DNA from 2 places in the Streptomyces sp. DSM 118878 genome. Region 1 is predicted to be linked to the other one. Evidence: riboswitches for the same ligand, from Rfam matches in the RefSeq annotation. Region 1 holds a riboswitch; the other holds the start of a gene.
What was found. Region 1 has a riboswitch for glycine ahead of gcvT (glycine cleavage system aminomethyltransferase GcvT). Riboswitches for the same ligand answer to the same signal wherever they lie in the genome.
Positions count from the first base shown of each region.

Region 2: it holds a riboswitch for glycine, as region 1 does, so the genes downstream of both, gcvP (aminomethyl-transferring glycine dehydrogenase) here and gcvT (glycine cleavage system aminomethyltransferase GcvT) in region 1, are expected to answer to the same signal.

Region 1 covers NZ_CP193622.1:6,041,681-6,049,253, reverse strand. Annotated here, with positions in the region: gene ACRAKF_RS26985 (ABC transporter permease) at 1-752, opposite strand, end outside; gene ACRAKF_RS26980 (enhanced serine sensitivity protein SseB C-terminal domain-containing protein) at 1,059-1,832, opposite strand; gene ACRAKF_RS26975 (enhanced serine sensitivity protein SseB) at 1,991-2,767, opposite strand; gene ACRAKF_RS26970 (AAA family ATPase) at 2,877-3,557, opposite strand; glycine riboswitch at 3,729-3,848, shown strand; glycine riboswitch at 3,849-3,961, shown strand; gene gcvT (glycine cleavage system aminomethyltransferase GcvT) at 3,997-5,121, shown strand; gene gcvH (glycine cleavage system protein GcvH) at 5,222-5,599, shown strand; gene glyA (serine hydroxymethyltransferase) at 5,623-6,885, shown strand; gene ACRAKF_RS26950 (L-serine ammonia-lyase) at 7,074-7,573, shown strand, end outside.
Region 2 covers NZ_CP193622.1:1,793,091-1,800,663, forward strand. Annotated here, with positions in the region: gene gcvP (aminomethyl-transferring glycine dehydrogenase) at 47-2,932, opposite strand; glycine riboswitch at 3,132-3,230, opposite strand; gene ACRAKF_RS07605 (PRC-barrel domain-containing protein) at 3,382-3,759, shown strand; partial or broken gene ACRAKF_RS07610 (DNA polymerase IV) at 3,678-5,203, opposite strand; gene ACRAKF_RS07615 (MerR family transcriptional regulator) at 5,251-5,868, opposite strand; gene ACRAKF_RS07620 (bifunctional nuclease family protein) at 6,038-6,511, opposite strand; gene ftsR (transcriptional regulator FtsR) at 6,609-7,349, opposite strand; gene ACRAKF_RS07630 (FHA domain-containing protein) at 7,392-7,573, opposite strand, start outside.

The DNA.
Region 1 (7,573 bases):
GCGACCAGATTGGGCAGCAGCTCGCGGAACAGGATGTGGCGCTTGCCGCCGCCGAGGCTGCGGGCCGCCTCGACGTACTCGCGCTCACGCAGCGAAAGGGTCTGGCCCCTGACGATGCGTCCGACGTACGGCCAGCCGAAGAAGCCGATGACCAGGACGAGGATCGCGACGCGGACGCTGGTGCCGGTCAGGCCCAGCAGGTCGTCGGGGAGCACGGAGACCAGGGAGATGATGAAGAGCAGCTGCGGGAACGAGAGCAGCACGTCCATCACGCGGCTGATCAGGGCGTCGACCCAGCCGCCGAAGTAGCCGGCGATGATCCCGAAGAGGGTGCCGAGCACCACGGCGACGATGGCCGCGAGGAACGCCACGAGGAGCGAGATCCGGGCGCCGTAGACGATGCGGCTGAAGACGTCGCGGCCCTTGTTGGGCTCGACCCCGAAGAGGAAGTCGCCGCTCACACCGCCGAGCGCGCCCTTGGGCAGGTTGGTCAGCTCATCGAGCTCGTCCTGGTGGAAGTCGTTGGGCGGGTGGCCGAGCAGGCTCACGATCAGGGGCGCGAAAACAGCGACCAGGACCAGGAGAACCACGGTGATGCCGCCCGCGAGGGCGACCTTGTCCCGCTTCAGGCGGTTCCAGGCGATCTGCTTGAGGGACCGACCCTCGACCTTCTTCACCCCTGCACCAGCTGCGGGAGCGACGTCCTCAGTCGGGTCCGCGTCCGCAGGTGTGTCATGCAATGGTGCCGTCATCGTGGCAGGGACCCCTCTCAACCGGTGGTGACCGGCCCGCACTTGCCGCTGTAGCGACGTGATCGTCCGTCGTACACAGGGGCGAAGGCCCCTGGAGCGGGAGTCTTCATCCACGTCGCGATCTGTTACCAGTCTTGAAGGTGAATGGATGCGCAACCGTGATGCTGTTCGAGGTGTTCCGTTATGCGGACGCGTGTGAACGGGGTGCGAACACGGGGCAGTTGGGTCACAAAGCGCCACGGGAGACCATAGGGCCCCTGTCACACCAGAACGGACATCGTCTCCGTTCGCGCTGTTCAGTAACGGTCAGTACTGCGCCGGGTAGCCGTAACCGCCCGCGGGCGCCGGCGCGGCCTGGGCCTCGCGGTCGTAGAACGGCCTGGTGCTGGCTCGTAGCCACATCGCCACCGGGTCGTAATCGTCGGACATCGCGACGGTCGACACGGGGAGCCCGTCGGGGACGGCGGCGATGGACTGCTGCATCATCGCGCGCACCGCGTCGATCGACGGCGGCGACGTGTCGTACACGTCGAGGCCGATGGCCAGATACGGCGCCCCGAGGGCGGGCTGCACCCAAGCGCGGCGCAGCGAGCGCACGGCGGACGTGCGGTGCGCGTTCTGCGCGAGCAGGGCGTAGAACTGAGGGATCTCGATGGCCGGCTCGGTCAGCCTGAGCGGTCCTGCGGGCAGGAGGTCCAGGCCGCAGGCGATGCGGCGCAGATCCAGCCACGGGATGCCGACGCCGCCGCCGGGCGCGTGCGGGTTGAGCCAGAGGCCGTAGAGGTCGGGGTAGAGGGTGCGGGCGACGTCGATGCCGCGCACCACCTCATGGCCACGGTTCCAGCCACTGGCGGACAGCTCCTGGGCGGAGGTCACACAGGGCGCGTAGCCGAGGCCCTCGACCTCCATGTTCCCGTACTGGGCGTCGGGCGATCCCGCCTGGCCGTGCCAGAGCAGCATCCACACCTCGTCGGCGGCGAGCGCGCGCAGCAGTGCCTCGTACGCGTCGTAACGCCCCGGCGTCACCTGGCGCAGCATCTGCTCGACCTGCCCTGTCGCGGCCGTGCCCGACGCACTCACCCGTAACCGCCCCTTCACGATGAACCTGGTGGACCCGATCGACCCCGAAGACGCCGGTGTGCCATGTGCCCCGGCGGGGTCATGCAACCAGCTTAAGCGTCGATCCCTGCGCGGACTTGACGTACGCGGCCACGGGCCCGGCGCGTACTGATATGCGTTCAGCCCTGGAGGTGGAAGGGCCGCACCTTGGCGCGCAGCCAGTCGCCCACCGGGTCCTGCGCCACGTCGAGCAGGACGAGGTTCACCGGCCAGGCCACCGGGACCTGCCCGAGGGCGCGGCCGAGGGCCTCCATCGGCAGTTCGCGGGCGTTGCCCTCAAAGGTGGTCAGCTCGACGCCGACGAAGAGGGTGGGCTCGTCGGTCTCGATGGCCGCCAGGCAGCGGCGGGCGGTGAGCACGACCCCCGTCGCCTCGAACTCCCGCGCGGCGGCGGCCAGGAAGTCCACCGGGTCCTGCTGCCAGTCCGGCTCGTACAGACGGACCCGGCCGCCGGTGGTGGGCCCGTCCAGCGGGGTGCGCCCCGTCCGGCAGAGCTCGGCCACGGCCGGGGGCGGCAGGGGGGCGCCGACGGTGCCGTCCGGGTTCAGCGCGATGCCGAGCTGCGGCGGCAGGCCGCGGGCGAACTCCACCGCGGGCGCCACCGTGCACCCCATGCGGTCGACCGCGTCGCCCAGGGCCTGGCGGAACTGCTGCTCGGAGGTGAAGACGGGGACGTACGCCTGGCCCTCGATCTCCAGGGTCGGCAGGTCGAGGGTGCCGCTGTCGGGGCCGCCGCCGTTCGGCAGCGGGATCCACACCTGGCTGCGGCCGAGCACCTCGATGATGCGGCCACCGGCCGACGCCGGGGCGCCGAGGGAGGCCGCGAGGACCTCCTCCAGTTCGTTGCCCGGCCATCCGACGTACGGGTGTGCCTGTGCCTGCCCCGGAAAATCCATCAGTCCAACCCCTGCTCGCGACCGCTCTGCCTGCGGCTCGACCCTAACGCCGCCGGGCGCCGCCGTGGTCCTCGGAGCCTGTGTCGTGGCCGGGCTATGACACAAGCTCTCAGCGGTCGAAGGCGATCCCCCGCAGCACCCGCGCCGCCGCGCGGTCCATGAGCACCGCGGAGCCGCAGCCGCGCGGCAGCTCGCCCCGCTCGGCGTCGCCGACCAGGCGGCCGATCGTCCTGCGGTGCCGCGCGAACGCGTACCGCGAGACGCCGCGCCCCCGCTCGCGCTGGCCCTCCAGCGCGGTGTCCGCGGGCACGTCGAGGAGGAGCAGGTGCAGCGTCCTGCCGCGCCGCGCCGCCTCGCGGGCCAGCCAGCGGCGCACCCAGGTCTGGGTGCCGCAGTCGTGCACGACGACGCTCACCCCCGAGCGCAGGGTGCGGCGCAGTCCCGCGTAGTGCGCGAGGCGGACGAGGGGGCGGTACACCGCGTACGGGAGGTGACGCGGCATGCGCGCCGCCCAGCGGTCGCGGGTGTCCTGGGAGTCGACACGCGGACCCGTGACGGCCTGCCGCATCAGCGTCGACTTTCCGCCACCGGGCAGCCCGGAGACGACGACCAGGTCGCCCTCGTCGAAGGTGAGGCGGTGCGGGCTGTGTCCCGCCCGCTGCCGCAGGTCCCGGACGACGGCCACCGGAAGCAGCGGTACGCAGCTCTCCCGGGGCGGGGCGGCGGCCTGCCCCGGCAGCGCCACCCCCGTGGTCGTGGCATAGCCACTGGTCCTGCTGCGCACCGTGATCGGCCTCCCCGTAGCTGTCACGTACTGCTTTCCCCGGCAAGTGTAAAGAGAAGGTAATGCGGCACAAGGGTGCCCAGGTCCGAGGTGCCCCAAAAGGGGGCGTCCAGGGCCACGGGTCCCCCTCCCGGGAGTCGCGTGCAATGATGTGCCCGCAACTCCATACCGGCCGTTTGAATCCGCGCGGGAGAGTTCCCAGCAGCCGTCGTACGACGTTGTGCGTATGACGTTCTGGGGCGCCGAAGGAGCAAGTCCCTCCCTTGAATCTCTCAGGCCCCGTACCGCGCGGGCGAGGCACATCTGAAAAGCGGACCGTTTCCACGGTCCCACCCAAGGTGCAAGCCGGACGTCCCGAAGCCGGGACGCTCGCGGCGAACCTCTCAGGTTCCGATGACAGATGGGGAGGATCGACCTCGCCCGTCATGCCCTGGGAGTTCCCTTCATGAGCACTGCCCCCCGCCTCACCGCCCTCGACGCCGTGCATCGCGCGCTCGGCGCGACCATGACCGACTTCGCGGGCTGGGACATGCCGCTGCGGTACGCCAGCGAGCGCGACGAGCACAACGCCGTACGCACCAAGGCCGGCCTCTTCGACCTCTCCCACATGGGCGAGATCACGGTCACGGGACCCGAGGCCGTCGACTTCCTGAACTTCGCGCTGGTCGGCAACATCGGCTCCGTCGGTCTCGGCCGCGCCCGCTACACGATGATCGTCGCCGAGGACGGCGGCATCCTGGACGACCTGATCGTCTACCGCCTCGGCGAGACCGAGTACATGGTCGTCGCCAACGCCTCCAACGCGGGGACCGTCCTGGCCGAGCTGACCGGCCGGGCGGCCGGATTCGACGCCGAGGTCCGCGACGACCACGACGCGTACGCGCTGCTCGCCGTCCAGGGCCCCGAGTCCCCCGGCATCCTGAAGTCCCTGACCGACGCCGACCTCGACGGCCTGAAGTACTACGCGGGCCTGCCCGGCACCGTCGCGGGCGTCCCCGCGCTGATCGCCCGTACGGGTTACACCGGCGAGGACGGCTTCGAGCTCTTCGTCGCCCCCGGTGACGCGGAGAAGCTGTGGGGCGCGCTGATGGAGGCGGGCACGCCGGTCGGCATGGTCCCGGCCGGCCTCTCCTGCCGCGACACCCTGCGCCTCGAAGCGGGCATGCCGCTGTACGGGCACGAGCTGACCGCCGGGCTCACGCCGTTCGACGCCGGTCTCGGCCGGGTCGTGAAGTTCGAGAAGACCTCGCAGTCGGAGAACTTCCTGGGCCGCGCCGCCCTCGCGGCCGCCGCCGAGCGCGCCGAGACCGCCCCGCCGCGCAAGCTGGTCGGTCTGGTCGCCGAGGGCCGCCGGGTGCCGCGCGCGGGCTTCCCCGTGGTCGCCGACGGCAAGGTCATCGGCGAGGTCACCTCCGGCGCCCCGTCGCCGACGCTGGGCAAGCCGATCGCCATGGCGTACGTCGACGCCGGGCACGCCGCCCCCGGGACGCGGGGCGTGGGCGTGGACATCCGCGGCACCCACGAGCCGTACGAGGTCGTGGCTCTGCCGTTCTACAAGCGCCAGAAGTGACACTCGGTGCGCGGGGCCACGGCACCGTAGCGCCGTGAGTGACCCCACGCACACCGTCCCCGTTCCGCAGCACCCATCCGCGTACAGGAGAATTCAGGACATGAGCAACCCCCAGCAGCTGCGTTACAGCAAGGAGCACGAGTGGCTGTCGGCCGCCGAGGAGGGCGTGTCGACCATCGGCATCACGGAGCACGCGGCCAACGCGCTCGGTGACGTCGTCTTCGTGCAGCTTCCGGAGGTCGGTGACACGGTGACCGCGGGCGAGACCTGCGGCGAGCTGGAGTCGACCAAGTCGGTCAGCGACCTCTACTCCCCGGTCAACGGCGAGGTCGTCGCCGCCAACCAGGACGTCGTCGACGACCCCTCGCTGGTCAATTCCGCTCCCTTCGAGGGCGGATGGCTGTTCAAGGTGCGCATCACGGACGAGCCGGACGATCTGCTCTCCGCCGATGAGTACACCGCCTTCGCCGCCGGCTGACCATTACCGATAGGGACCGTGTGATGTCGCTTCTGAACACCCCTCTCCACGAGCTGGACCCGGACGTCGCCGCCGCCGTCGACGCCGAGCTCCACCGCCAGCAGTCGACCCTGGAAATGATCGCCTCGGAGAACTTCGCTCCGGTCGCCGTCATGGAGGCCCAGGGCACCGTCCTCACGAACAAGTACGCCGAGGGCTACCCGGGCCGCCGCTACTACGGCGGCTGCGAGCACGTCGACGTCGCCGAGCAGATCGCGATCGACCGGATCAAGGACCTGTTCGGCGCCGAGTACGCCAACGTCCAGCCGCACTCCGGCGCCTCCGCGAACCAGGCCGCCCTCTTCGCCATCGCCAAGCCCGGCGACACGATCCTCGGCCTGGACCTGGCGCACGGCGGCCACCTCACCCACGGCATGCGCCTGAACTTCTCCGGCAAGCAGTTCAACGTGGTCCCGTACCACGTCGACGAGGCCGGCCTGGTCGACATGGCCGAGGTCGAGCGCCTGGCCAAGGAGAACAGCCCCAAGGTGATCATCGCGGGCTGGTCCGCCTACCCGCGTCAGCTGGACTTCGCCGAGTTCCGCCGGATCGCCGACGAGGTCGGCGCGTACCTGTGGGTCGACATGGCGCACTTCGCCGGTCTCGTCGCCGCCGGTCTGCACCCGAACCCGGTGCCCTACGCGGACGTGGTCACCTCCACCACGCACAAGACGCTGGGCGGCCCGCGCGGCGGCGTCATCCTGGCCCGCAGCAAGGAGTTCGCGAAGAAGCTGAACTCCGCGGTCTTCCCCGGCTTCCAGGGCGGCCCCCTGGAGCACGTGATCGCGGCCAAGGCCGTCTCCTTCAAGATCGCGGCCTCCGAGGAGTTCAAGGAGCGCCAGCAGCGCACCCTGGACGGCGCCCGCGCCCTGGCCGAGCGCCTGGTGCGGCCGGACGTCACCGAGCACGGCGTCTCCGTCCTGTCCGGCGGCACGGACGTGCACCTGGTCCTGGTGGACCTGCGCCACTCCGAGCTCGACGGCCAGCAGGCCGAGGACCGCCTCCACGAGGTCGGCATCACGGTCAACCGCAACGCGGTCCCGAACGACCCGCGCCCCCCGATGGTCACCTCGGGCCTGCGGATCGGTACGCCCGCGCTCGCCACCCGCGGCTTCCAGGACGACGACTTCCGCGAGGTCGCCGACATCATCGCCGAGGCCCTCAAGCCGGACTTCGACGCCGACTCCCTCAAGGCCCGCGTGACCGCTCTGGCCGACAAGCACCCGCTTTACCCCGGCCTGAAGTAGTTTCGTACCGCTATTTTGTACGCTTTAGTTCGTACGTACGAAACGTCGGGGCACCCTGCACACTGGATGGTGAGCAGGGTGCCCCGCACCACGTGTCGCCCGGCGCGGTTTCTGTACCTGTACCGCCTTGTACCTCTGCACGACCCCGGCAGACAACGGCGTCTACCAACCACCCCTTGGAGTGTTCCGTGGCCATCTCGGTCTTCGACCTGTTCTCGATCGGCATCGGCCCGTCCAGCTCCCACACGGTCGGCCCGATGCGCGCCGCCCGCATGTTCGCGAGCCGCCTCAAGAACGAGGGCCTCATGGCCCACACCACCGCGATACGGGCCGAGCTCTTCGGCTCGCTCGGCGCGACCGGACACGGTCACGGCACCCCGAAGGCCGTCCTGCTCGGCCTGGAGGGCGAGTCGCCGCGCACCGTGGACGTGGAGAGCGCCGACGACCGCGTGGAGCAGATCAGGCAGAGCTCACGCCTCAGCCTCCTCGGCATGCACGAGATCGACTTCGACGTCGACGAGGACCTGGTCCTGCACCGCCGCAAGGCCCTGCCGTACCACGCCAACGGCATGACGATCTCCGCGTACGACCACGAGGGCGCCCCGGTCCTGGAGAAGACGTACTACTCCGTGGGCGGCGGCTTCGTCGTGGACGAGGCCGCGGTCGAGGGCGACAACCCGATCGTGCC
Region 2 (7,573 bases), 4.2 Mb from region 1:
CTCCGGACCGGCCCCGACGCATGCCCGTGGCGCACGGGCACCGGCATCAGTCCTCGTACGCGTCCAGCGGCGGGCAGGAGCAGACGAGGTTCCGGTCGCCGTACGCCTGGTCGATGCGGCGCACCGGCGGCCAGTACTTGTCCGAGGGGGCGACTCCGGCGGGGAAGACGGCCTCCTCGCGGCTGTAACCGTGCTCCCACTCGCCGCTCAGCGCGGCGGCGGTGTGCGGGGCGTTGCGCAGCGGGTTGTCGTCGGCGGCCCACTCGCCGGAGCCGACCTTCTCGATCTCCCGGCGGATGGCGATCATCGCCTCGCAGAACCGGTCGATCTCGTTCAGGTCCTCGCTCTCCGTCGGCTCGATCATCAGCGTCCCCGCCACCGGGAACGACATGGTCGGCGCGTGGAAGCCGTAGTCGATGAGCCGCTTGGCGATGTCGTCGACGCTGACGCCGGTCGCCTTGCTGAGCGGCCGCAGGTCGACGATGCACTCGTGTGCGACGAGACCGGCGGGGCCGGTGTAGAGCACGGGGTAGTGCGGCTCCAGGCGCTTGGCGATGTAGTTGGCGGAGAGCACCGCGACCTGGGAGGCGCGCTTGAGGCCCTCGCCGCCCATGAGGCGCACGTACGACCAGGAGATCGGCAGGATTCCGGCGGAACCCCACGGCGCCGCGGAGATCGGTCCCACGCCGGTCTCGGGACCGGCGGCGGGCTGCAGCGGGTGGTTCGGGAGGTAGGGCGCGAGGTGCTCGCGGACGCCGACCGGGCCGACGCCGGGGCCGCCGCCGCCGTGCGGGATGCAGAAGGTCTTGTGCAGGTTCAGGTGCGAGACGTCGCCGCCGAAGTGGCCCGGCTTGGCGAGACCCACCAGCGCGTTGAGGTTGGCCCCGTCCACGTACACCTGGCCGCCGGCCTCGTGCACCTCCGCGCAGATGTCGGCGACGTGCTCCTCGAAGACGCCGTGCGTCGAGGGGTAGGTGATCATCAGCACGGCCAGCTCGTCGCGGTGCTTCTCGATCTTGGCCCGCAGGTCCTCGACGTCGACCTCGCCGTCGTCGGCGGTCTTGACGACCACGACCTTCATGCCCGCCATGACGGCGCTCGCCGCGTTCGTCCCGTGCGCGGAGGAGGGGATGAGGCAGACGGTGCGCTGCTCGTCGCCGTTGGCCCGGTGGTACCCGCGTACGGCGAGCAGTCCGGCCAGCTCGCCCTGCGATCCGGCGTTGGGCTGGAGGGAGACCTTGTCGTACCCGGTGACCTCGGCGAGCCGCTCCTCCAGCTCACGGATGAGGGTGAGATAGCCCTGCGCCTGCTCGGCGGGCGCGAAGGGGTGCAGCTGCCCGAACTCGGGCCAGGTGACCGGCTCCATCTCGGTGGTCGCGTTGAGCTTCATGGTGCAGGAGCCCAGCGGGATCATGCCCCGGTCGAGCGCGTAGTCGCGGTCGGCGAGCCTGCGCAGGTAGCGCAGCATCGAGGTCTCGGAGCGGTACTGGTGGAAGACCGGGTGCGCGAGGTAGTCATCGGTGCGCAGCAGGCCCTCGGGCAGCGTGTCGGCGGCGGTGGCGTCGAGCGCGTCCACGTCGGCGTCGACGCCGAAGGCGCCCCACACCGCGCTGAGCTGCCGGCGCGTGGTCGTCTCGTCGCAGGACAGGGAGACGTGGTCGGCGTCGACGAGGTGGATGTTGGCGCCGGCCTCGCGGACGGCGGCGACCAGTTCCGCGGCCTTGCCGGGCGCCCGCACCGTGATCGTGTCGAAGTAGGCGCCGTGGACGACCTCGTAACCGCCGCCGGTGAGCCCGGCGGCGAGCAGCGTGGCATACCGGTGGGTGCGGCGCGCGATGGACTTCAGGCCCTCGGGCCCGTGGTACACGGCGTACATCCCGGCCATGACGGCGAGCAGCACCTGGGCGGTACAGATGTTGCTGGTGGCCTTCTCGCGGCGGATGTGCTGCTCACGGGTCTGGAGCGCGAGCCGGTAGGCCTTGTTGCCGTCGGCGTCGACCGAGACGCCCACCAGACGCCCCGGCAGGCTGCGCGCGAAGTTCTCGCGCACCGCCATGTAACCGGCGTGCGGCCCGCCGAACCCCATGGGGACGCCGAAGCGCTGGGTCGTGCCGACGGCGATGTCGGCGCCCAGCTCGCCGGGCGAGGTGAGCAGCGTCAGGGCGAGCAGGTCGGCGGCGACGGTGACGACCGCGCCGAGCTCGTGCGCCCGGTCGATCAGCGGCTTGATGTCGCGGACGGCACCGGAGGCGCCCGGGTACTGCACCAGCAGACCGACGATGCCGCGCTCGGCGACCTCGGCCGGGATGCCGTCGCTCAGGTCGGCGACGACGATCTCGACGCCGGCCGGCTCGGCGCGCGTCTCGATGACGGCGATGGTCTGCGGCAGCGCGTCCGCGTCGACCACGTACACGCCGTTCTTGACCTTGCCCATGCGCCGCGAGAGGGCCATGGCCTCGGCGGCGGCGGTGCCCTCGTCGAGCAGGGAGGCGCCGGAGGTGGGCAGACCGGTCAGCTCGGCGACCATGGTCTGGAAGTTCAGCAGCGCCTCCAGGCGCCCCTGCGAGATCTCGGGCTGGTACGGCGTGTAGGCGGTGTACCAGGCGGGGTTCTCCATCACGTTCCGCAGGATCACCGGCGGCGTGAACGTCCCGTAGTACCCGAGGCCGATCATGGAGTCCAGGACCTGGTTGCGGTCGGCGAGCGAACGCAGTTCGGCGAGGACCTCGGCCTCGCTGCGGGCGCCGGGCAGGTCGAGCGCCTCGGCGTTCTTGATCACATCCGGCACCGCGGCGGCCGTGAGGTCGTCCAGCGAGCCGTACCCGACCTGGGCGAGCATCTTGGCCTGGGCCGCGGCGTCGGGCCCTATGTGCCGCTGCTCGAAGGGGATGCCCTGCTCCAGTGCGGCGAGCGGGATATGGGTGGCAGTCATTGCGGAGGCCTCCTGGTCTGCACGACCTACGAGGGGTACCTCGGCGCGGGTACCCGGACGGCCTCCCCCTCTGTCATCTCAACCTGAGAGCTTCACCGGCGACACCCTCGACCTGCGAGGACGCCGACCGGCTTTCACCGTCGGTGAGGGAGGATTCCGGGCGTGCCCGCCCGACGCCCGCCCTGCTTTCCAGAGTGACCTCGTCCGTGCGGTACGGGTGCCTGAGAGATTCCGGGGAGGATTTGCTCCTTCGGCGCCTCCGGACCCGCGGTCCGGAGAGCTCTCCCGCACGGGATCAGCAGCCGTCGCCAGCCTACCAGCGAGGACCATGGCCGATCCCTCGAGTGGCCGCCTGCCTCGAAGTGCTCTTTCGTAGTGAGTACGAACGAACAATGATGAGTTGTCCCCATATCCCGGTGTCCGTCACCCCGCGACCAGCTGGAGGGCCCGTGCGAACCGACATCGATCCGCGCAACCTGATCGGCCGCAAGGCGTTCGACCGGAACGGGGCGAAAATCGGCACGATCGACGAGATCTACCTCGACGACGCCACCGGCGCCCCGGAGTGGGCGGCGATACGCACGGGCCTGTTCAGCCGCGACGCCTTCGTCCCGCTGGAGCCGAGCGAACTCGTCGGCGACGGCACCCTCCGCATCCCCTTCGACCGCGCCCTGATCAAGGACGCCCCCGACTTCGGCGTCGGCCGCCACCTCTCCCCGGCGCAGGAGGTCCAGCTCTACCACCACTACGGTCTGGACACGACAGCTCCGCTCGCTCCCCCTGCGGACCTCGATTTCGGCCACGTGGCAGACCAGGACCCGGCCTGACCCGCCCCTCGCGACGAGTCCGCCGGCCGGCCTTCGGCCGTCACCCCCGGTCCAGCGGCGGCCCCCCGTCCACCAGCGGCAGCGGCTCCGCCGGCTCCAGTTTCGGGTCGTCCGTCCTGAACGTGCGCACGCGGCCCGGCTCCGACTGCGGCGTCTCGAAGCGCACCGTCACCCGGCCGAGGCCGCTGCCCTGCACCCAGCCGTGTCCGTACTCGGCGTGCCGCACATCGTGACCGGCCGCCCAGCGGCGCTCCACCGGCGGCTCAGGCGCCTCGGCGGGCTCCGTCTCCGGGCCGAGGACGGCCTCGCCCCGCACCGGCTCCGGCACCTCGTCCGCGGGCTCCGCGACAGCCTCTGCGGCCTGCGCGGCCTCCGCGGCCTGTGCGAAGAGGTCCTCCTGTGTGTAGTCGGCGAGCCCCGTGACGCCCACGCCGAGCAGCCGCACGCCTCCCGTGGTGTCCACGGACTCCAGGAGCCGCGCCGCGGCCTCCCTGACCACCGCGGGGTCGTCCGTGGGCCCGCGCAGCGTCTCGGACCGCGTCAGGGTCGAGAAGTCGAAGCGCCGCACCTTCAGCACGATGGTCCTTCCGGAGTGCCCCGCGGCCCGCAGCCGCTGCACGCACCGGTCGGCGAGCCGCGCGACCTCCGTCCTGACCCGCACCCGGTCGTGGATGTCCACGTCGTACGTGTCCTCGACGCTCACCGACTTGGTGTCCCGCTCGGCCACCACGGGCCGCTCGTCGTGCGCCAGCGCCATCGCGTACAGCGAGACCCCGTGCGCCTTCCCGAGCAGCCGGACGAGCTCGTCCTCCCCGGCCTCCGCGATCTCCTCGACCGTGGTGATCCCGGCCCGCCGCAGATGGTCACCCGTGGCAGGCCCCACCCCGGGCAGCGTCCGCACCGACATCGGCGCGAGCAGCGCCCGCTCCGTGCCCGGCGCGATCAGCACGAGCCCGTCCGGCTTGGCCTCCTCCGAGGCGATCTTCGCCAGCATCTTGCAGACGGCGAGCCCCACCGACCCCGTCAGCCCGGTGACCGCCTTGATGTCCGCCCGCAGCCGCTCCCCCACGGCCCTCGCCGACACCGCGTCGTCCGCGACGCCGCCCGCCTCCAGGTCCACGAAGGCCTCGTCCAGGCTGAGCGGCTCCACCAGGGGCGACAGCTCCCGCAGCAGCCCCATCACCTGCTCGCTGATCTCGCGGTAGAGACCGAAGCGGGGCACGAGATAGGCCGCGTTCGGCGCGAGTCTGCGCGCCTGGCCCATGGGCATCGCGGAGTGCACACCGAAGAGCCGCGCCTCGTAGGACGCCGTGGCCACCACGCCTCGCGGACCGAGACCGCCCACCACCACGGCCTTTCCGCGCAGACTGGGCTTCGCGGCCTGTTCCGCGGACGCGTAGAAGGCATCCATGTCCAGATGCAGGATCGTCGGCGCGCTTCTCACGACGTCGATGCTGCCCTACGCCACTGACAACGCCCCGTCCGCCCGCCTCAGACGGCCTTGTTGCGCCGCCTGGCGAGCTCGTCGGCGGGGTTGTGGCCGATGAGTGTCTCGCCGGTGTCCACGCGCTCTCCGTGCAGCTGGGACAGTGCGGCCTCGACGTCGCGCCACACCACGCCCACGGCGATCCCGAAGACGCCCTGCCCGCCCTGGAGCAGCTCGTGGACCTCACCGGGCGACGTGCATTCATAGACCGTGGCGCCGTCACTCATCAGCGTCATCCGCTCCAGATCGCGGTATCCGCCCTGCCGCAGGTGCTGCACCGTCGTCCGGATGTTCTGCAGGGACACCCCGGTGTCGAGCAGCCGCTTGACGATCTTCAGGACGACGACGTCCCGGAAGCTGTAGAGCCGCTGGATCCCGGAGCCGCCCGCAGCCCGCACACTGGGCTCGACCAGGCCCGTCCGGGCCCAGTAGTCCAACTGGCGGTACGTGATGCCCGCGGCCGCGCAGGCCGTCGGCCCCCGATACCCGATCTGCTCGGAATTCTCCGACGTGGCTTCCCCGCTCCCCTGGACCGCCATCGGTCGTTTCGGAGAGTGATCGGCCGCGCTGCCGTGAAACGGGTACGGGCCACCCACCGCCGTACCGTCGCCGCTGCTTCTCACGCCGACCTCCGTCCTTGACCTGCCTTCTCGACGGTAGGCAGTCACCAGGGGCTCGTCAACGATCGCCACACTCGCCACGCCGAGTGATAATCACCCTGAGAGTGGTTTCGCGTACCCCTCCGCGGGGAAAGGCTGGCCGAATGGCCCGGAGCCGGCCGCCGGAAGCGGCTCACTGGCTGTTGGTGCCGAAGTCCTCGGGGGAGATCTGGTCGAGGAACTCGCGGAACTTCTCCACCTCGTCCTCCTGCTCGTCCGGGATCGCGATTCCGGCGTCGTCGAGGACCCCGTCGCTGCCGTAGATCGGCGTACCGGTGCGCAGCGCCAGCGCTATGGCGTCGGACGGCCTCGCGCTCACCTCCACGCCACTGGCGAAGACCAGCTCGGCGTAGAAGACCCCTTCTCGCAGGTCGGTGATGCGCACTTCGGAGAGCTCCTGGCCCACCGCTTCCAGCACGTCCTTGAAAAGGTCGTGGGTCAGCGGCCGTGCGGGTGCCATGCCCTGCTGTGCGAAGGCGATGGCGGTCGCCTCACCTGGTCCGATCCAGATGGGAAGGTACCGGTCGCCTCCCACTTCACGCAGGAGCACGATCGGCTGGTTGGAGGGCATTTCGACCCGGACACCTACGACGTCGAGCTCGTTCACACAGCAACCCTAGGACGTGGTCGGCAGGTTTGGGTAGTCGGGCACCCGCCGAGTACGGCGCGGGCGGCCATCCGGGCGTCCGAGGACGCCCGGCCGGTCACGGAAGTCTGATCCCGAGGGCGGTCTGCACGAGGGCCGAGTGCAGCTTTCCCGTCAGGCCCGCGAGCTCCTTGGTGCGGGCCTCGGCATGTGCCCTGGTCTGCGGGTTGCGGTGGCGCCGCAGCGGTGCGACGACCTGGTCGACGAGGCCGGCCTCCCGCTCGGCGGCGGACTTCATGGCGCGCAGATGCCGTGGCTCGATACCGAACCTCCCGAGCTCGACGACGAGCGAGGCCACCGTGACCGCCTCCGCCTCGTATCCGCCGTCCGGCAGTTGCGCGACCAGTCCGTACGTCTCCCACTCCTCGAGCTGCTTCTCGTCGATCTCGGCGAGGGCGAGCAGTTCGTCACGGCCCACCCGGGCCGCCGTGGGGCCTTCGAGCTCTTCCTGGCTCTCGGCGTCACCCGGGCCCCGCTGACGCCCCAGGGACGGCAGAGGAGCCCGCTCGCCGCGCTCCAGCGCGTCGAGATACTCACGGATGACCTTGAGCGGCAGATAGTGGTCCCGCTGTATCCGCAGGACGTGGCCGAGACGCTCGACATCCTCCGGGCTGAACTTCCGGTAGCCGGAAGGGGTGCGCTGCGGCTCGATGAGCCCCTCGGACTCCAGGAAGCGGATCTTGGAGATCGTGACCTCGGGGAACTCGTCACGCAGCGTGTTCAGCACGGCACCGATGCTCATCAGCCGATGGTCCGCGGCGGTGCCGGTGTCGGCACCGCCCCTCGGTGTTTGCAGCATGGACCTTCCATGGGGGATCCCCGGACCCGGTCCGGGGGCTGATCAGATGCCGACGCTCCGCTGACTCGCGTAGAACACCAGCCGGTACTTGCCGATCTGCACCTCGTCGCCGTTCGACAGCGCGACCGAGTCGATGCGCTCCCGGTTGACATACGTGCCGTTGAGGCTGCCCACGTCGGCGACGGTGAAGGAACCATCCTGGAGACGACGGAACTCCACATGGC